Regions from separate parts of the Kocuria sp. CPCC 205231 genome, predicted to be linked through region 1. Evidence: riboswitches for the same ligand, from Rfam matches in the RefSeq annotation. Region 1 holds a riboswitch; each other region holds the start of a gene.
What was found. Region 1 has a riboswitch for S-adenosylmethionine ahead of RF640_RS07375 (cobalamin-independent methionine synthase II family protein). Riboswitches for the same ligand answer to the same signal wherever they lie in the genome.
Positions count from the first base shown of each region.

Region 2: another riboswitch for S-adenosylmethionine. It lies ahead of RF640_RS02975 (acyl-CoA dehydrogenase family protein); the one in region 1 lies ahead of RF640_RS07375 (cobalamin-independent methionine synthase II family protein).
Region 3: another riboswitch for S-adenosylmethionine. It lies ahead of RF640_RS15185 (O-acetylhomoserine aminocarboxypropyltransferase/cysteine synthase family protein); the one in region 1 lies ahead of RF640_RS07375 (cobalamin-independent methionine synthase II family protein).
Region 4: another riboswitch for S-adenosylmethionine. It lies ahead of RF640_RS08635 (LLM class flavin-dependent oxidoreductase); the one in region 1 lies ahead of RF640_RS07375 (cobalamin-independent methionine synthase II family protein).

Region 1 is NZ_JAVKPP010000005.1:264,842-269,715, forward strand. It holds gene RF640_RS07365 (MFS transporter) at 1-688, opposite strand, end outside; gene RF640_RS07370 (cobalamin-independent methionine synthase II family protein) at 936-2,147, opposite strand; gene RF640_RS07375 (cobalamin-independent methionine synthase II family protein) at 2,194-3,396, opposite strand; SAM riboswitch class I at 3,410-3,513, opposite strand; gene RF640_RS07380 (3-hydroxybutyrate dehydrogenase) at 3,706-4,470, shown strand; gene RF640_RS07385 (IclR family transcriptional regulator) at 4,487-4,874, opposite strand, start outside.
Region 2 is NZ_JAVKPP010000002.1:287,682-292,555, reverse strand. It holds gene thiS (sulfur carrier protein ThiS) at 1-16, shown strand, start outside; gene RF640_RS02985 (thiazole synthase) at 18-902, shown strand; gene moeB (molybdopterin-synthase adenylyltransferase MoeB) at 899-2,074, shown strand; SAM riboswitch class I at 2,259-2,353, shown strand; gene RF640_RS02975 (acyl-CoA dehydrogenase family protein) at 2,467-3,864, shown strand; gene RF640_RS02970 (MFS transporter) at 3,868-4,874, shown strand, end outside.
Region 3 is NZ_JAVKPP010000015.1:71,287-76,160, reverse strand. It holds gene RF640_RS15195 (tellurite resistance/C4-dicarboxylate transporter family protein) at 1-38, shown strand, start outside; gene RF640_RS15190 (cystathionine gamma-synthase) at 110-1,297, opposite strand; gene RF640_RS15185 (O-acetylhomoserine aminocarboxypropyltransferase/cysteine synthase family protein) at 1,306-2,634, opposite strand; SAM riboswitch class IV at 2,672-2,793, opposite strand; gene RF640_RS15180 (Lrp/AsnC family transcriptional regulator) at 2,907-3,359, opposite strand; gene RF640_RS15175 (thiamine pyrophosphate-dependent enzyme) at 3,601-4,776, shown strand; gene RF640_RS15170 (alpha-ketoacid dehydrogenase subunit beta) at 4,782-4,874, shown strand, end outside.
Region 4 is NZ_JAVKPP010000006.1:250,286-255,159, forward strand. It holds gene RF640_RS08620 (SDR family oxidoreductase) at 8-319, shown strand; gene RF640_RS08625 (hypothetical protein) at 359-577, opposite strand; gene RF640_RS08630 (Vms1/Ankzf1 family peptidyl-tRNA hydrolase) at 738-1,868, shown strand; gene RF640_RS08635 (LLM class flavin-dependent oxidoreductase) at 1,962-3,380, opposite strand; SAM riboswitch class IV at 3,459-3,573, opposite strand; gene RF640_RS08640 (CoA-binding protein) at 3,716-4,180, opposite strand; gene RF640_RS08645 (maleylpyruvate isomerase N-terminal domain-containing protein) at 4,266-4,874, opposite strand, start outside.

The DNA.
Region 1 (4,874 bases):
GCATCTCCTTGAAGACAGGGGACTCGTCGACGGTCTTGCGGATCAGGTAGCCGACCACGATCAGCACCACGGAGGACAGGAACGGGATGCGCCAGCCCCAGGCCTGGAAGTCCTCGGGGGACATCATCGAGGTGAGGGCGAACATGAAGGACGTGGCGAGCAGCATGCCCAGCGGCACGCCGATCTGCGGGTAGGCGCCGAAGAGCCCGCGCTTGTTCCGCGGGGCGTGCTCCACGGACATCAGGGCCGCGCCGCCCCACTCGCCGCCGGCCGAGAAGCCCTGCATGATGCGCAGGAGCACCAGGAAGATCGGGGCCCAGATGCCGATCGTCGCGTAGGTGGGGAGCATGCCGATCAGCATCGTCGCGGCACCCATGCCCACCAGGGTGAGGACCAGGACGATCTTGCGGCCGTACTTGTCGCCGAGGTGGCCGGCGACCACCGCGCCCAGCGGGCGGAAGAGGAAGCTGATGCCCAGGGAGGCCCACGCGACCACCTGGGCGAGGCCGGCGTTCTCCTCGGACAGCGGCGCGAAGTACAGCGGCGCCAGGACGAAGGCCGCGGCCTGGGCGTAGATGAAGAAGTCGTACCACTCGATGGTGGTGCCCACGAGGGTGCCGGCGAGGACCTTGCGCTCCTCGCGCGACATCTCGTGCCGCCCGGCCGGGGCGGAGGATGGGTGCGCCATGGGATCTCCAGGGAATCGGGGACGGCGACGTCCGCGGCGGAACCGAACGCATCATGACCGAACGTTCGGTATTGCATTGCGATACTACGGGCGGAAGTGACGCCTGTCACCCTCCGGACGGAATAATCAAACCATGTATCACTACATGTGACACAGACCACCGGGGATGGAAACCGCCGGGCCCGGCCCTCGCAGGAGGACCGGGCCCGGCGGCGCGGCAGGGGCGTCGGGGACGCCGGGATGCGGCTCAGCGGTAGAGCCGCTCCGTGGCCAGGCGCGCTCCCTCGACGAGGGACTCGAGCTTGGCCCAGGCGATCTGCGGGTGCAGGCGCCCGCCCAGACCGCAGTCGGTCGACGCGACGACGTTCTCGCGGCCCACGACCGAGGCGAACTGCTCGATCCGGTCGGCCACCAGCTCCGGGTGCTCCACCACGTTCGTCGAGTGGGAGACCACGCCCGGGATGATCACGCGGCCCTCGGGCAGCGCGTGGTCCTTCCAGACCTTCCACTCGTGGGCGTGCCGGGCGGAGGCGCCCTCGAAGGTGTAGCCGCCGGCGCTGATGGTCAGCATCAGGTCCACGAGGTGCTTCAGCTCGAGGTCCGTGGTGTGCGGGCCGTGCCAGGAGCCCCAGCACAGGTGGAAGCGGACCTGCTCCTCGGGGATCCCCCGCAGCGCGTGGTTGAGCGCCTCGACGCGCAGCCGCGTGAACGCCAGGTAGTCCTCGACCGTGGGCTCGGGGTTGATCTGGTCCCAGGACTCCGCGATGGACGGGTCGTCGATCTGCACGGTCAGCCCGGCGTCCGTGATCGCCAGGTACTCCTCGCGCATCGCGTCGGCGCACGCGTAGACGAGCTCCTCGTCGGTCCTGTAGTACTCGTTCGTCACGCGCGCGGCGGAGCCGGGGGAGAGGGCGGCCACGAACCCGGTCTGCGCCCCGGTGGCCGCCATGGCCGCCCGGAGGTTGCGGACGTCCGAGGCCACGGCCTCCTGTCCCGTGTAGGTCAGCGGCCCGGTGATCTTGGGCTGCGTGGTCGAGGAGCGCCCGGTGAGGATGCCCGACGCCGGGTCCTCGTACGCCTCCCGGAAGCGCTCGCGGTCCCGGCGGTCCGGGAAGCTCGTGAGCACGATGTGGCCGGGCGAGGAGCGCCTCTTCTCCGTGGACGCCCACCGGTCCTCGTCGGTCGGGGTGAGCCCGCCGAGGCGGGAGAAGGAGTAGTTCCACCACGCGCCGTAGTCGACCGCGCTGGACATCGTGTGCCCGTACTCGCCGTCGTTGACCACGTCCACGCCGATCTCGCGCTGCCGGCGCACCACGTCCTCGACGCCCACGGCGAGCTCGTCGGTGAGCTGCTCGAACGTGATGGCGCCCTCGGCGTGCCGCTGGTTGGCCTCGAGCAGCCGCGGGGTCCGCGGCAGGGAGCCCACGTGGGTGGTCTGCACGTGGTCGGTGTTCTGCATGGTCATGCGTGTCCTCCTGAGGGTCTGCGGGAAGGTCGGGGGCCGGTCAGGACCAGAGCCGGCGGGAGGCGAGCTCGGCCCCGCGGGCGAGGGTCTCGAGCTTCGCCGCGGCGATCTGCGGATGGATCCGCCCGCCCAGGCCGCAGTCGGTCGAGGCGATCACGTTCTCGCGGCCCACCTGGCGGGCGAAGCGCTCGATCCGGTCGGCCACCAGCTCCGGGTGCTCCACCACGTTGGTGGCGTGGGAGACGATCCCCGGGATGATGATCTTGCCCTCGGGCAGCTCGTGGTCCTGCCAGACCTTCCACTCGTGCTCGTGCCGGGCGTTGGCGGCCTCGAAGCTGTAGCCGCCGGCCCTGATGGAGAGCATGAGCTCCACCAGGAGCTCGAACCCGAGGTCCGTGGTGTGCGGGCCGTGCCAGGAGCCCCAGCACAGGTGGAAGCGCACCTGCTCCTCCGGGATGCCCTCGAGGGCGTAGTTGAGGGCCTCGACCCGCTTGCGGGTGAACGCGAGGTAGTCCTCCACGCCGGGCTCGGGATTGACCTGGTCCCAGTTCTCCGCGATGGACGGGTCGTCGATCTGCACGATCAGCCCGGCGTCGGTGATCGCCCGGTACTCCTCGCGCATCACCTCGGCGCAGGCGGTCAGCACCTCGTCCTCGTCCGCGTAGTGGGTGTTCTCCAGCCGCGCGCACGAGCCCGGGGACAGCGCGGCGAGGTAGCCCTCGCTCGCGCCCGTGGCCTGCAGCCCGGCCTTGAGGTTGCGGATGTCCGCCTCCAGCGCCGCGTGGCCCGTGTACTCCAGCTTCCCGGTGATCTTCGGGAACGGCGCCTGCTTGCCCGTGGTGATGCCCGAGGAGGGGTCCGTGTACGCCTCGTGGAAGAGCCGGCGGTCCCGGCGGTCCCCGAAGCTCGTCAGGACCACCCTGCCGGGCGAGGAGCGCTGCGGCTCCTGCTCCCACAGGTCCACGTCGCCGGGGGTGAGGCCCGAGATCCGGGCGAAGACGTAGTGCCACCACGCGCCGTAGTCGACCTCCGCGGCCATGACGTGGCCGTACTCGCCGTCGTTGACCACGTCGATCCCGAGCTCGCGCTGTCGGCGGACCACGTCGACCACCGAGTCCTGCAGGAGCCGGTCGTACTCCGCCTCCGGGACGGCCCCCTTCGCCCGGTTGGCCTCGAGCAGCGCCGGGGTGCGCGGGAGGGACCCGGCGTGGGTCGTGCGGATGCGGTCGGCGCTTCGCAGCATGGGTCGTGCGTCCTTTCCATCGGTCCTGGCGGTAGCACCGGAGGCGGGACGGGGATGCCGTCGCCCGGGTTGCTGCGGCGTCGTCGAGCCAGATCTCTCGGCCGCTCTGGATGGTGACCCTGTCATCCAAGCGCACCCGTGCGCGCTGCGCCATTCGGCGCCCGGATGACGGACATGACGCCGTGTGACGCGACCCGGCGCGCACTCCCGGGAGGAGCTGTCCTTCGCGAACATGGCCTGGATCACATACCGTGGCGGTGATCCGTGCCCCTCACCCCGCGGGCACGACGGACCAGAGGAAGGACCCCCATGTCCCAGACGCCCCAGCAGCAGGACCTCGAGGGCCGCACGGCGCTCGTCACCGGTGGCGCGAGCGGCATCGGCCTGGCCGCCGCCCGGGCCCTCGCCGGCTCCGGCGCGCACGTGGTCGTGGCCGACGTCGACGAGGCCGGGGCGCAGCGCGTCGCGGACGAGCTCGGCGGCCGCGCGTGGGCCGTCGACCTGCTCGACACCGCGGCGCTCGCCGAGCTGAGCCTCGAGGTCGACGTGCTGGTCAACAACGCCGGCATCCAGAAGGTCGCCCCCCTCCAGGAGTTCGACCCCGCGGACTTCCACCGGATCCTGGTGCTGATGCTGGAGTCCCCGTTCCTGCTGGTGCGCGCCGCGCTGCCGCACATGTACGAGCGGGGCTGGGGGCGCGTCATCAACGTCTCCTCCGTGCACGGGCTGCGGGCGTCCCCCTACAAGAGCGCCTACGTCTCGGCGAAGCACGGCCTGGAGGGGCTGTCCAAGACCGTCGCGGTGGAGGGCGCGGCCCACGGGGTGACGAGCAACTGCATCAACCCCGGCTACGTGCGCACCCCGCTCGTCGAGAAGCAGATCGCCGACCAGGCGAGGGTGCACGGGATCCCCGAGTCCGAGGTGGTGGAGCGGATCATGCTCGGCGAGACGCCGATCAAGAAGCTCGTGGACCCGGAGGACGTCGGCAGCCTGGTCGCGTGGCTGGCCGGACCGCACGCGTCCATGGTCACCGGGGCCTCCTACACGATGGACGGCGGCTGGACGGCGCGCTGAGCCCGCCCCGGGCCGCTCAGCGGTGACCCAGCTCCCGGGAGAGCCGGTGGGCCTCCGTGAGCAGGGCCCGGCCCAGGAGCTGCCGGCGCTCGCCGCTGAACCGGGGCTCGATGCCCGTGAGGCTCAGCGCGTAGACCGGCGCGCCCGTCGCGTCGAAGACCGCGGCGGCCATGCCCCAGCTGCCCTCGACGATCAGCCCCGGGTTCACGGCGAAGCCCTCCCGCCGGACGTCCGCGAGCAGCTCCCGGATCCGCTCGGGCGTGTGCAGCGGGCCCCACTCGGCGCGGGCCCCGGCCGTGGCCGCGAGGACCCGGTCCACCTCCGCGTCCGGGAGGTGGGCCAGGACCGCCAGCCCTGCCGAGGCCACGCCGAGCGGCAGCCGCAGCCCCTCGTAGAGGACGTGG
Region 2 (4,874 bases), on a different contig from region 1:
CGTCCAGGGAGGCTGACGTGACCGTCCCGCACCCCGACCCGCACCGCGACCCGCTCGTGCTCGACGGCACGGAGCTGGGCTCCCGGCTGATCATGGGCACCGGCGGCCTGAGCTCGCTGCACACCCTCGAGCAGGCGCTGCTGGCCTCCGGCACCGAGCTGACCACCGTGGCCCTGCGCCGCTACGCCCCCGGCCAGGGCGACTCCCTCTTCGCGCTGCTCGAGCGCAACGACATCCGGATCCTGCCCAACACCGCCGGGTGCTACACCGCCCGGGACGCGCTGCTGACCGCCGAGCTCGGCCGGGAGGCCCTCGAGACCGACTGGGTCAAGCTCGAGGTGATCGCGGACGAGGACACCCTGCTGCCCGACGTCGTGGAGCTCCTCGACGCCACCGAGCAGCTCGTGGCCCGCGGCTTCAAGGTCTTCGCCTACACCTCCGACGACCCGGCCGTCGCCCGCCGCCTCGAGGACCTCGGCGCGGCCGCGGTGATGCCCCTGGGGGCTCCCATCGGCACCGGGCTGGGCATCCTCAACCCGCACAACATCGAGCTCATCGCCTCCCGGGCCTCCGTGCCCGTGGTGCTCGACGCCGGGATCGGCACCGCCTCCGAGGCCGCCCTGGCCATGGAGCTGGGCTGCGACGCCGTGCTGCTGGCCAGCGCCGTCACCCGCGCCCAGGACCCGGTGGCGATGGCCACCGCGATGCGCCACGCCGTGCTCGCCGGCCGGCTCGCCGCCGGCGCCGGGCGCATCCCGGCCCGCCGCCACGCCCAGGCGTCCTCGCCGATGGCCGGGCGGATCGACGCGGACGCCGCCGGGGCCGGACCGGCTGACGGGCCGGCCGCCCGCCCGGCGGACGTGCCGCGCGGGGACTGGGCGCCCGTGGGGGAGCGGCCGTGAGCCCGCTGCCCCCGCTCGTGGAGCCCGGCCCCGGGCTGACCCGCGAGGAGCTCGAGCGATACGCCCGGCACCTGACCCTGCCCGGGATCGGGCCCCTCGGCCAGCGGCGGCTGCGGAACGCCCGCGTGCTCGTCATCGGTGCCGGGGGACTCGGGTCCCCCGCCCTGCAGTACCTCGCCGCGGCCGGGGTGGGGACCCTCGGGATCGTCGACGACGACGTCGTGGCGGTCTCCAACCTGCAGCGCCAGGTGGTGCACACCACCGCCGACGTCGGCCGCCCCAAGGCCGTCTCCGCCGCCGAGGCCGTCACCGCGCTCAACCCGCTGGTGGAGGTCCGCACCCACCCCGTCCGGCTGGACGCGGACAACGCCGTGGACATCGTCGGCCGGTACGACCTGGTCCTGGACGGCGCCGACAACTTCGCGACCCGGTACGTGGTCAGCGACGCCGCCGCCCTGACCGGCACGCCCTGCGTCTGGGGCTCCATCCTGCGCTTCGAGGGCCAGGTCAGCGTGTTCTGGGCCGGGCACGGACCCACCTACCGGGACCTCTACCCCGAGGCCCCGCCGGACGGGGAGGTGCCCAGCTGCGCCGAGGGCGGGGTCTTCGGCATGCTCCCCGCGACCGTCGGCGCGGTCATGGTCACCGAGGCCGTCAAGCTCGTCACCGGCACCGGGGAGCCCCTGCTCGGGCGGGTGCTGCTGCACGACGCGCTCGCGATGACCTGGCGCGAGATGCGCCTGGACCCGGATCCCGGCGCCGCCCCGGTCACCGCGGTCGCCGCGCCCGAGGCCGTGTGCGCGCTGCCCGGGGCGGGTCCCTCCGAGACCGTCGCGGCGGCTGAGCTGGCCCGGCTGCTGGAGCACCGGGAGCGCGGGGAGGCGACCTTCGCCCTGGTGGACGTGCGCGAGGACTGGGAGCGGGAGCTCGTGGCCATCGACGGCGCCGTGCCCGTGCCGCTGCAGGAGATCCTGGACCGCGGCGCGGACGCACTGCCCCGGGAGGCCCGCGGCGCGGACCTCGTGCTGCACTGCAAGGCCGGGGCCCGCTCCGCGACGGCGCTCGCCGCGCTGCGGCCGTTCTTCGCCGGGCGGGAGGAACGGGTCCGGCACCTCGAGGGCGGGGTGCTGGCCTGGGTGGCGCAGGTGGAGCCGGACAAGCCGGTCTACTGAGCCGGTCGGCGCCCCGGCCCCGTTCTCCCCCGCCCCTCTTCCGTCCGGGGCGGAGGGCGTGCCGCGCCGGAGCCGTACACCACGCGGGCCGAGGTGACGGTCTGTGACGTCGTCGTGACCTCCGATGACGTCCGGACGTCATCCGGTGGCACCGGACCTCGGTGGTCTGGTGCCATGTCAGACGTCACCATTCAGAGCGGCCGAGAGATCTGGCTCGACGACGCCGCAGCAACCCGTCCTTCCCAGGGGTCAGGGTGCTAACGCCAGAACCGATGGAGATCCCGGATCTGCAGTCGGTCCGTGACGTCAGCGTCCGGCGCTGCCGTCACCGGACCAGCCACTGGCGCGAGTGGGCGGCCGGCAATCCTCGGTGCGACCGAGAGGACCACCGCATGACCCCGAGCACGGTCGAGGAGACCACCGCCCATCCCCGCGCCGGCACGAATCCCGCCGCCGGCCTGCCCGCGGACTACGCCGGGCTGCGGGAGCACTTCCGGCCGCTGTTCGCGGAGATCGCCGCCGGCTCCCTGGACCGGGACCTCCGGCGCGCGCTGCCCTACGCGGAGGTCCGCCGGCTGGACCGGGCCGGGTTCGGCGTCCTGCGCGTGCCGGCGGCCCACGGCGGTCCCGGGGTCAGCCTCGAGGACTTCACCCGGCTGCTGGTCGACCTGGCCGAGGCGGACTCCAACATCGCCCACCTGTACCGCTCCCACCACGGCTTCGTGGAGTCCCTGCGCTTCCTGCCCCGGGAGCTCCAGGAGGTCTGGTACCCGCGGGTGCTGGCCGGGGCCACCGTCGGCAACGCCTCCACGGAGAAGGGCGGCAACGCGCTCGGCACCCTGAACACCGTGCTGAGCCGGACCGCCGAGGGCTGGGAGCTCACCGGCCGGAAGTTCTACGCCACCGGCTCCGTCTTCTGCGACTACACCCGCGTCTCGGCCGCGCTGGACGGCCGGGACGGGCGCCGCTTCGCCGTCGTCGCCACGGACGCCGAGGGCGTGACGCTCGAGGACGACTGGGACGGCTTCGGGCAGAAGCTCACCGGCACCGGCACCGCGGTCTTCGACCGGGTGCGCGTCCCGGACGACGCCGTGCTGGACCGCACCGCCGGCAGCGCGGAGGCCGTCCACGAGGCCGCCTTCTTCCAGCTCGTGCTGCTGGCCGTGCTGGCCGGCATCGCCCGGGCGGCCCGGCGGGACGCGGTGGAGACCATCGCCGGACGCCGGCGGACCTTCAACACCGGGCTCGGCCTGCCGTTCCGCGACGACCCGCTGATCCAGGAGGCCACCGGCCGGATCTCCGCCAAGGCCTTCGCCGCCGAGGCCACCGTGCTGCACGCCGCCCGCGCCCTGGACGACGGGATCGCCGCCGCCGCAGCGGCCGGCGCCGACCGGCCGGAGTTCACCGGGAGCCTCCCGGCGGCGCTGCACGAGTCCGAGATCGCCGTGGAGCACGCCCAGGTCACCGTGCCGGAGCTGGCGCTCGGCGCGGCCCAGGACCTGTTCCTCACCGTGGGCGCCTCCGCCACGTCCACGGCCAAGGGCCTGGACCGGCACTGGCGCAACGCCCAGACCGTGGCCACCCACAACCCGATCGCCTTCCGCGCCCGCGCCCTCGGCGACTACCTCATCAACGGGACCCTGCCGGAGGGCCTGAACGCCATCGGCGACGCCAGGACCGACGCCACGCCCGGTGCGACGACCGATGCCACGCCCGACGCCACGCCCGGTGCGACGACCGATGCCACGCCCGACGCCACGACCGTCGCCGACCGAACCCCAGGAGCCTGACGCATGAGCACCCCGACCCCGACCACGGCCGCGGCCGCCGCGGGACGCACCAGCGTCGTCCACGGCAAGAAGCGCGTCCTGGCCTCGGCCTTCGCCGGCACCACCATCGAGTGGTACGACTTCTACCTCTACGGCACCGCCGCCGCGCTGGTCTTCAACGTCCAGTTCTTCCCCATGGCCACCGAGCTCGGCGGCATCGTCGCGTCCTTCGCCACCCTCGCGGTCGGGGTGATCGCCCGGCCCCTGGGCGGGATCATCGCCGGGCACCTGGGGGACCGGATCGGCCGCAAGGCGCTGCTGGTGGCCTCCCTGCTGCTCATGGGCGTGGCCTCCACCCTGATCGGCCTGCTGCCCACCTACGACGTGATCGGCTGGTGGGCCGTCGTCGGGCTCGTGCTCCTGCGCATCCTCCAGGGCCTGTCCGCCGGCGCGGAGTGGGGCGGCTCCGCGCTGCTGAGCGTGGAGCACTCACCGGCCCGGCACCGCGGGTTCTTCGGCTCCTTCACCCAGATCGGCTCCTCCGCCGGCATGCTGCTGGCCACCGGCGCGTTCTTCATCGTGCAGAACGTCATGAGCGAGGAGCAGTTCGCCGCCTACGGCTGGCGCATCCCCTTCCTGCTCTCGGCCCTGCTCGTGGCGGTGGGTCTGTGGATCCGACTCGGCGTGGCCGACGCCCCGGAGTTCCTGGAGCACCGCGCCTCGGGCAACGTGGCCAAGGCCCCCCTGCGGGAGCTGCTCACCCACCACCGCCGCCCGGTGCTGGTCACGATCGGCCTGCGCCTGGCCCAGAACGCCGTCTACTACCTGGTGACGGTCTACATGCTGACCTACCTGCGGGACGTGCGCGGGGACAGCGCCGCGGGCGTGACCGCGGTGATGATCGCCTCGGCCATCGGCCTGTTCTCCACCCCGTTCTGGGCCTGGCTGTCCGACCGGGTGGGCCGGAAGGTCGTCTCGGTGAGCGCCTACGCGGCGATCGGCGTCTTCGGCTGGGTGCTGTTCGCCTTCCT
Region 3 (4,874 bases), on a different contig from region 1:
GGCCGGACCCAGGGGGCGGACCGGGCGCCGCCCGCTGACCCGGCGGAACCGGCGCCGCCGGCGCCGCCGGCGGCGCCGGCGGCGCAGCCGACCGGGCGGAAAGGACCGGTCAGGCGGTGAGCGCGCGCTCGAGGTCCTCCAACTGGTCCTCGACGTCCTCGATGCCCACCGAGAGCCGCACCAGGTCCACGGGCACGGCCAGCGCAGTGCCCTTCACGGAGGCGTGCGTCATCTCCGAGGGGTAGCAGATCAGGGACTCCACCCCGCCCAGGCTCACCGACAGCGAGTACAGCCGGGTGCCCTCCGCCACCGCCCGGGCCGCGGCCTCCCCGCCGGTCAGCCGGAAGGAGACCATGCCGCCGAACCCGCGCATCTGCGCGGCGGCGAGCGCGTGGCCGGGGTGCCCGGGCAGCCCGGGGTAGAGCACCTGCGCGACCTCGGGGCGCTCCAGGAGCCACTCGGCGATCCGCTGCGCGTTGTCCTGGTGGCGCTCCATCCGCAGGCTCAGGGTCTTGAGCCCGCGGGCGGCCAGGTAGCTGTCCTGGGGGCCCGCCACGGCGCCGGCGGCGAACTGCTGGAAGCCGACCGCCTCGGCGAGCGGGGCCCCGCGCCACTGGGCCGTGCCCACGACCACGGCGCCGCCGAGCACGTCCGAGTGCCCCCCGATGTACTTCGTGGTGGAGTGCACCACGGCGTGCGCGCCGAGCTCGAGGGGGGTCTGCAGGTACGGGGACGCGAAGGTGTTGTCGACGACGAGCAGCGCCCCGGCGTCCCGGGCCAGCTGCGCCCACGCCGCGACGTCGGCGATGCCGAGCAGCGGGTTGGACGGCGTCTCGAGCCACAGCACCTTCGTGGCGCCGGGGCGCACGGCCGCCCGGACGGCGTCGAGGTCCGTGATCTCCACGGGCGTGTGCCCGATGTCCCACGGGGCGAGGACCCGGGTGATCAGCCGGTTGGTGCCGCCGTAGCCGTCGGCGCCGAGCACGATGTGGTCGCCCGGGCGCAGCACGGCGCGCAGCAGGGCGTCCTCTGCCGCGATCCCCGAGGCGAACGCGAACCCCCGCTCGCCGCGCTCCAGGGCCGCGAGCTGCTCCTCGAAGCCGCTGCGGGTGGGGTTGGAGCCGCGGCTGTACTCGTGCCCGGCGCGCAGCACGTTGATCCCGTCCTGGGCGAACGTGGAGGTCTGGTAGATCGGCGGGATGACCGCCCCGGTCAGCGGGTCGGGCTCCTGGCCGGCGTGGACGGCGGTGGTCGTGAAGCCCCGGTGGCGGGTGCGGGTCTCGGTGGGGGACGTCATGGCGGGGCTCACTTCCGGGTGGTCTGGACGGCGGTGACGACGGTGTCGAGGGCCTGGCCGAGGTCGGCCACGAGGTCCTGGGGGGACTCGAGGCCGATCGAGAGCCGGATCGTGGTCTCGGCGATCCCGCCGGCCCGGCGCTGCTCGGGGGTCAGGCGGCAGTGGGTCATGGCCGCCGGGTGGGCCACGAGGCTGCGGGTGTCCCCGATGTTGGCGACCAGCTTGAACAGCCGGAGCGCGTCGATGAACGGGCCCACGGCGCCGTCCGGGGCGGCGAGGTCGAAGGAGAACACGGAGCCGGTCCCGCGCGGGAAGTCCCGGGCCGCGATCCCGGCGCCGGGGTCCCCGGGCACGCCGGGGTGGTGGACGCGGGCGACGGCGGGGTGCCCGGCCAGGAACTCGGCCACCGCCAGCGCCGAGGCCGTGTGGCGGGCCACGCGCAGGTCGAGGGTCTCGGTGCCCTGCAGGATCTGGCTGGCGTTGAACGGGGAGAGCGTGGTGCCGAGGTCGTGCACGTACTTCGCCCGGACCAGGTGCAGGTAGGGGCTGGCGGCGGCGCACTTGTCGACGAGGCTGAGTCCGCCCCAGCGGGCGCGGGCCTGGGTGAACTGCGGCCACTTGTCCGGCCGGGCGGACCAGTCGAAGGTCCCGCCGTCCACGACCGCCCCGGCGAGCGCGTTGCCGTGCCCGCCCAGGAACTTGGTGGCCGAGTGCACCACGATGTCCGCGCCCTTCTCCAGCGGCCGGTACAGGGCCGGGGACGCGAGGGTGTTGTCGACGACGACGGGCACGCCGGCGGTCCGGGCGACGTCGGCGATCCCGGGCAGGTCCGGGAGGGTGGCCAGCGGGTTGCCGATGGACTCGAGCAGGAACGCGCGGGTGTCGGGGCGCACGGCCGCGGCCCACGCCCCCGGGGCGGTGGGGTCCACGAAGGAGACCTCGATGCCGTAGTCAGCGAAGGAGTCGGTGAGCAGGTCCACCGTGCCCCCGTAGAGCTTCTCGGAGGCCACGAGATGCTTCCCGGCGCCCTGGCCGAGCAGGGCCAGCAGCGCCACGGCCACGGCGGACTGGCCCGAGCCGGTCGCCACGGCGCCCGCGCCGCCCTCGAGGTCGCTGATCCGCTGCTCGAGCACGGCCACCGTGGGGTTGCCGGTGCGCGTGTAGGTGAAGCCTGCCCGGGTCTGGGCGAACATCTGCCGGGCCGCCTCGTAGTCCGGGAACTCGAAGGCCGCGGTCTGGTAGATCGGCACCGTCAGGGTGCGCTGGACGACCTGGTCGTGGGTGCCGGCGTGGATCTGCCGGGTCGCGAGGTCGTGGTCGGTCACGGGGATGGACATGGCGCTGCTCCTGTGCCTTGCTCTTACCCGCACCGGTCATCCGCGCGGGCCCGGTGGGCACGCCGCGGAAGATGCAGGCCGCTTCCTCATCCGAACCACCCAATGAGCATGGGGTTGGTGCGTGACCAAGTCGGAGCTTGGCGGTCACGTCTCGTGAAGCTGGAACAACACTATGCGCAGAGGTAGTGGGTGTCCCTCCGCGTCGGAAGATGACGACCGTGACGGTTCGTGACGCCGGCCGTGCGCGCCGGGCCCGGCGCGGGGCCGGCGCGTCAGGCCCGGGTGTCGATGTCCTCGAAGATCAGGAACGTCTGGGTGTCCACCACGCCGGGCAGCTGCTGGACGTGCTCGAAGATCACCTGCCGCAGGTGCACGGTGTCCACGGCCCGCACGAGGAGCATGACGTCGAAGTTCCCGCCCACCAGGGCGATGTGGTGCACGGCGGGGATCGCCTGGAGCTGGGCGCACAGCTCCCGCCAGGTGTTCTGCTGGAGCTTGAGCGTCACGTACGCGGAGGCCTGCAGGCCCGCCCGGACCGGGTCGATCACGGTGCTGAAGCGCAGGATCACCCCCTCGTCCCGGAGCCGGTTGATCCGGGCGTAGGCGTGGGCGCGGGAGACGTGCACGGCCGCGGCGATCGCCGTCACGGACTGCCTCGCTTCCCGGGACAGCTCCGCGAGGATCTTCCGGTCGGTCTCGTCCAGCGGCACGGGGGTCGAGGGCACGGCGGGCTCCTTCGGGGCGGGTCGGGCGCGGGGCCCGGAACGTGTCGGACGAATGCGTGTGCTCCACGCCACACTAGAACATTTCGTCCACGCGCGGTGCACTGTCCGTCTCAGACTTCTGCATTTTCCCCGCTCTGTGGATACGAACCATGCCCGGTTCCCATACTGGGGAGACAGAGCCGCACCACCTTCCTGCCCTCCCCGGACCGCGGCCGCACCGGGGACCGACCGAGGGGACACCATGAGCCAGACCGTCGAGACCCCCGAGGACCCGATCCTCCGGGCCTCCCAGAGCTTCGGCATCACACCGGAGCAGTACATGCTCCCGGCCCGCGGCGAGATCCGCATGGTCGACCCGAGCGGGCGGCTGCTCGCCCCCGAGGAGCAGGGCACCGGCCCCGGCCACGAGTACCCGCTGCCGGCCCCGGACGTCCTGCTGGGCGCCTACGAGAAGCTGGTGGTCGGGCGGCGGGTCAACGACCAGAACTCCGCGCTGGTCCGCCAGGGCCGGATGGCCGTCTACCCGTCCAGCCACGGCCAGGAGGCCTGCCAGGTGGCGGCCGCCCTGTGCCTCGAGGAGGGCGACTGGCTGTTCCCCACCTACCGGGACACCGTGGCGGTCATGACCAAGGGCGTGGACCCGATGCAGGTCATGGCGATCTTCCGCGGCGAGTGGCACAGCGGCTACGACCCGCACGAGCACCACGTGGGCATCCAGTCGACCCCGCTCACCACCCAGCTGCTGCACGCGGTGGGCGTGGCCCACGCCGCCAAGCTGCGCGGCGAGGACACCGTGGTCCTGGCGATGTGCGGGGACGGCGCCACCAGCGAGGGCGACTTCCACGAGGCCCTGAACTTCGCGGCCGTGTTCAAGCTGCCGGTCGTGTTCTTCGTGCAGAACAACGGCTACGCGATCTCCGTGCCCCTGTCCCAGCAGTCCGCGGCCCCGAGCCTCGCCCACAAGGCGGTCGGCTACGGCATGGCCGGCGAGCGCGTGGACGGCAACGACCTTGTGGCGCTGCTCGCCACCCTGCGGCGCGCCGTGGACCTGGCCCGCTCCGAGTCCGAGCCCCTCCTCGTGGAGGCGCACACCTACCGCATGCAGGCGCACACCAACGCCGACGACGCCACCCGCTACCGGGACGACGCCGAGGTGCAGGAGTGGATCGCCAAGGACCCGGTGACCCGGATGCGCGCCTACCTCGGCGCCGAGGGCGTGCTCGACGACGCGGCGGAGCAGCGCATCGCCGCCGCCGCCGAGGACGTCGCCTCGGCCCTGCGCGACGGCATGAACGCCGACGTGGAGATCGACCCGCTCGAGCTGTTCCGCCACGTCTACACCGAGCAGACCCCGCAGCTCGCCGAGCAGGAGCAGTTCCTGACCGCCGAGCTCGCCCGAGAGGAGACCGGACAGTGAGCACCCTGCACGCCCCCGCCCCGGCCGGCGAGGCCCCGGCGGTCAAGCCCGCCACCTTCGCCCAGGCGCTCAACACCGCCCTGGCCGACGCGCTGGCC
Region 4 (4,874 bases), on a different contig from region 1:
CGGCGCCGTGGCCCGCGCGGCGATCCCGCTGCTCCGGGCCTCCGGACGGGGAGCGATCGTCAACGTGGCCTCCGAGGCGGCCCTGCGCGGCTCCGCCGCGGGCGCGGCCTACACCGCCTCCGAGCACGCCGTGGCCGGGCTGACGAAGAGCACCGCCCTCACGCACGCCGCGGACGGCATCCGCACCAACGCGGTCGCCCCCGGTGCCACGGCCACGGCAGAGCAGGTCGCCGCCGTCATCGCCTTCCTCGCGAGCGACGACGCCTCCAACGTCAACGGCGTGATCATGCCCTCGGACGGCGGCTGGTCCGCGGTGTGACGCACCGCGCGGGGTCCTTGCCCCCGCGCGGTGCGCGGCTCACTCCTCCTCGAGCGTGGAGACCTCCTGCGGCTCGTCGAGGACGACCTCCTGGTCCTGCTCCACGAGGTCGTCGGGGTTCGCCTCGAGGGAGGACGCCTCCGAGCGGTCGGGCGCGTGCACCGGAGCCTCCTCGTCCTGGTCGTCGAGATCCTGCTGATCGGCGTCGATCGACTGCTCGAGCCGGTCGGCCTCGTCGTACTCGGGTACGTCGCTCATGACTGCCTCCTGCGTCGTGGGACCTGCGGGACCACCGGCCGTGGGGCCGGTCGTGTGCCTCCGACCCTACTCGTCGGGTCGTCTGTTCCCAGCCCCCTGGTGGTCGGATAACGTGGTCTGCACCACAGGAAGCACCGCTCAACAGCAGGAGTTGTCGATCATGACGAGCCGATTCCACCGCTACGCCGAACTGTTCAAGAGCAAGGGCCCCTGGTGCACCGTGTACACGGACATCAGCACCGGCACCGTCGACTCGCTGCACGCCATCGACGTGCTTCCGGAGAACATCTGCCGAGAGCTGGAGCGCCAGGGTGCGAGCAAGGCCGACCTCGCCGCGGTGGAGGCCGCCGTGCGCCCGGCCGAGGGCGTGCCGGACCCGGTGTGCCGGTACCTGCTGGTGCGCGGAGGCACCGTGGAGATCGACGAGGTCCTCCCCGGGCCCCGGGCCGGCAGCGGTGTCGTCCAGGTGGAGGACGTCCCCGATCTCACTCCCCTGTTCCGGCACCGCCCGGACGACTTCCCGTACGTGGTCGCCGAGGTGGGCCGGGACGGCGGCGAGATCTGCCTCCAGCACGCCAGCCGCGTCCGGGCCGCGGACGAGCAGCAGATCGAGGGCGAGACCGAGCACCTGAAGAAGTTCCCCGGGGGCGGCTGGTCGCAGGGGCGCTGGCAGCGGCACACGGAGGACGTGTGGCGGCGCAACACCGAGCAGGTGGCCGAGCAGATCGACAAGGTCGTGGCCGAGAGCGGGGCCCAGCTCGTCGTCCTGGCCGGGGACCTGCGGGCCCGGGGCCTGGTCGAGGAGCAGCTGTCCAAGGCGAGCCGGGGGATGCTGAGCGTCGTGGACGCCAACACCCGGGCGGAGGGCAGCAAGTCCGCCGACTTCGACCACCAGGTCGAGGAGCGCGTGGCGGAGGTCGTGGCGCACCGCCAGCAGGCGCTGCTCGAGCGGCTCGCCGAGCAGCAGGGACGCGCGGACCCCACCGCCGTCTCGGGGATGGCGCCCGTGGTCTCCGCCCTGCAGCAGGCCCAGGCGGAGACGCTGCTGATCGACGACACCCACCTGGACACGGAGCAGCAGCTCATCGCCCTGGACGCCGAGCCGTGGATCGCCCTGGAGGAGTCGGAGGCCGTGGGCGCCGGCGTGCTGGGCCGGGTCTCCGCCGACGCCGCGCTGGTGCGCGCCGCGGTGCTGACCGACGGCCGCCCCGTCTTCGTGCCGCCGGGGGCGCTGCCCCACGGCACGGACGTCGCGGCCCTGCTGCGCTGGAGCGCCGCACCGGCGTCCTGACCCGGCACGGACGAGGGGCCCCCGCACGCGGGGGCCCCTCGTCCGTGCCCTGCCCCGTGCTCTCGGCGGAGCCGCGGGGTCAGGGGACGGGGGTCAGAGGGCCAGCTGGCGGGCGGGGGTGTCCGCGGCGGAGGGCCTGCCCGCGTAGGCGCCCCGGAACGCGGCGGCGGGGTGGGTGCCGAGCACCTTGGTCTGCCCCTTGCCGTAGAGGTTCTCGCGCAGCGTGGTGCCCTCGTAGCCGGTGCGGTAGCGGCCGCGCTTCTGCAGCTCCGGCACGACCCACTCCACGAAGTCCTCGAACGAGCCCGGGGACACGTGGTAGGCGAGGTTGATGCCGTCCAGCCCGCCCTCGTCGATCCACCGCTCGAGCTCGTCGGCCACGGTCTGCGGGGACCCGACGATCGGCACGCCCATGCCGCCCATCGAGATGTGCTTGGCGACCTCCTTGATCGTCCACTTCTTGTGCGGGTCGGCCGTGGTGAAGGGGGTCAGGAAGGACTGGATCGAGTCGGTCTTGATGTACTCCAGGACGTCGTTCTCGTCGTAGCGGCCCAGGTCCAGCCCGGACCAGCCGCCCACGAGGCCCAGCGCGCCGTCGGTGTCCGCGTACCGCTCGTAGTCGCGGCGCTTCTGCTCGGCCTTCGCGTCGGTCTCGTCGACGATCACGTGCAGCATGGCGAAGATCTTGAGGTCGTCCCGGTCCCGCCCGCCGGCCTCCGCCTCGTCGCGCAGCTTGTCGGTCACCACCCGGGTCAGGTCCGGGCGGATGCCGCCCACGAACACCGCCTCCGCGTGGCGGCCGGCGAACGCCCGCCCGCGGGAGGAGGCCCCGGCCTGGAAGATCAGCGGCGTGCGCTGCGGGGACGGCTCGGTCAGCCCGATGCCGGGGACGTCGAAGTACCTGCCGTGGTGCTGGATCGGGTGGACGAGCGCCGGGTCGGCGAAGACCCCGTTGACCCGGTCGCGCCGGACCGCGCCGTCCTCCCAGGAGCCCTCCCAGAGCTTGTAGCAGACCTCCATGAACTCCTCGGCGATCTCGTAGCGCTCGTCGTGGGAGATCTGCTCCGTCAGCCCGTGGTTCTCGGCGGCCGACTTCAGGTAGGACGTCACCACGTTGAAGCCCATCCGGCCCTTCGTGAGGTGGTCGAGGGTCGCGAACTTCCGGGCGAGCGGGTACGGCTGCTCGTAGGTGATCGCGCTCGTCACGCCGAAGCCGAGGTGCTTCGTCACGGCCGCCATCGCGGAGATCTGCATGAAGGGGTCGTTGACCGGGATCTGGGTGGCGTCCCGGATCACCGGGGCCGCGGAGTTCTGGTAGACGTCGTAGTACCCGACGACGTCCGCGAGGAACAGCGCGTCGAAGAGCCCCTTCTCCAGGACCTGGGCGACGTCCGTCCAGTACTCGATCGTGTTGTACTCGTCCGCCCGGGAGCGGGGGTGCTTCCACAGACCGGGGGCCTGGTGGCCCACGCAGGTCATGTCGAAGGCGTTCAGGGCGATGCGCTTGCTCATGGGGTGTTCCTCCCGGGTCGATGCCGACCCGCGCCCGTGCGTCGTGGAGACCTGCCCGCGGGTCCGACGCACTGGTGGGCGCCGTACTTGCCGCGGAGCACGTGCACCGCGGCCCGATGTTCATCTGGGGCACCCCGCTACGGGAGAGGGTTGCCGCCCGACCAGCCAGAGCTTCGTGTCGGGACTCGTCATCGTCGTCGGGGGACAGCTTAGCGGGTGGCCCCTGACCGGGTGCAACCCCTGTGCGGTCCCGCCGCACGGGGACGGTCCCGGCCCGCATCGGGCCTGCGCCCACCCGGTTCGGGCGGCTCCGCCGGGTCGCTCAGCCGGGTCGTTCAGCCGGGCGGGGCGAGCGGCGGGGTCCGGCCCGGGTCCAGGGTCCAGCCCCGCCGGAGCAGGGACCGGAGCTCGATCAGGGGGCAGGTGTCCATGACCACGTCGAGGCCGGCCCGCTCCGCCCGGGCGGCGGCGTCCTCGTCGACGACGCCCAGCTGCAGCCACACCGCGGCGGCGCCCACGGCGATGGCCTGGTCCACCACCGCGCCGACGCGGCGGGAGTTCACGAAGCAGTCCACCACGTCGATCGGCCCCGGGACCTCGGCGAGCGTGCGGTGGCCGGGCTCGCCGTGCACCGGCTCGCCCTTCGGGTTGACCGGGACGATCGTCATGCCGAGGTCGTCCCGGATCCGCTTCGCCACCGAGTGCGCCGGACGGGCCGTGTTGCCGGTCAACCCCACCACGGCCCACCGGCCGGGCCGTGCCATGAGGCGGTCGATGACGGCGGGGTCGTTGCGGCTCATGCCCCCAGCCTGGCACGGAACCCGTTCCCCCTCCTTCTTCCTCCGCGGGATTGCACGTGTCGGCGACCTCGCGGAGGGGGGAGGGTCAGGAGAAGAGCGGCAGGAGGTCCGCGTGCGCGCCCAGCTCCGCACGCTCCTGGGCGGTCAGCTCCGCCCGGCCGGTGCCCACGCGGGCGAAGTGCTCGTCGCTCCAGTGCTCGAGCGGTTCCCGCTCCCACAGGTCGGTGAGGACCCGGCGGACCTCGGCGAGCCCGTCCACGGCGGGACCCGGGGAGCCGTCCAGGTGCTGGATCAGGTCCAGGTGGTGGACCGTGGCCTCCACCGCGAGGGTGCTCAGCAGGTCCTCGACGCGCAGCACGTGCCCCTGGGTGCGGACCGCGCCGTCGCCGCAGTGCTGCGCGGCGTGCACGAGCGCCCGGGTGGTCTCGCGGTGGAGGGCGCGCACCGGCTCCCAGTCCAGGACCATGGACGCGGCCACGCGGGTGTGGCGCCGGGCCTCGGCGGCCCCCGCGGGATCGCCGCCCCAGTCGGTCCAGTAGGTCGCGGCGTCCCGGTCGGGGCGGGCGGTGGTGGGCGTGTGCAGCGCGACCAGCCCCCGCAGGGCGTCCATCGCGCAGTGGTGGGTGAGGTCCCGGACCGACCACCCCGGGCAGCCAGTGGCGGCCCAGGAGTCGTCGTCGCCGAGCCCGTCGAG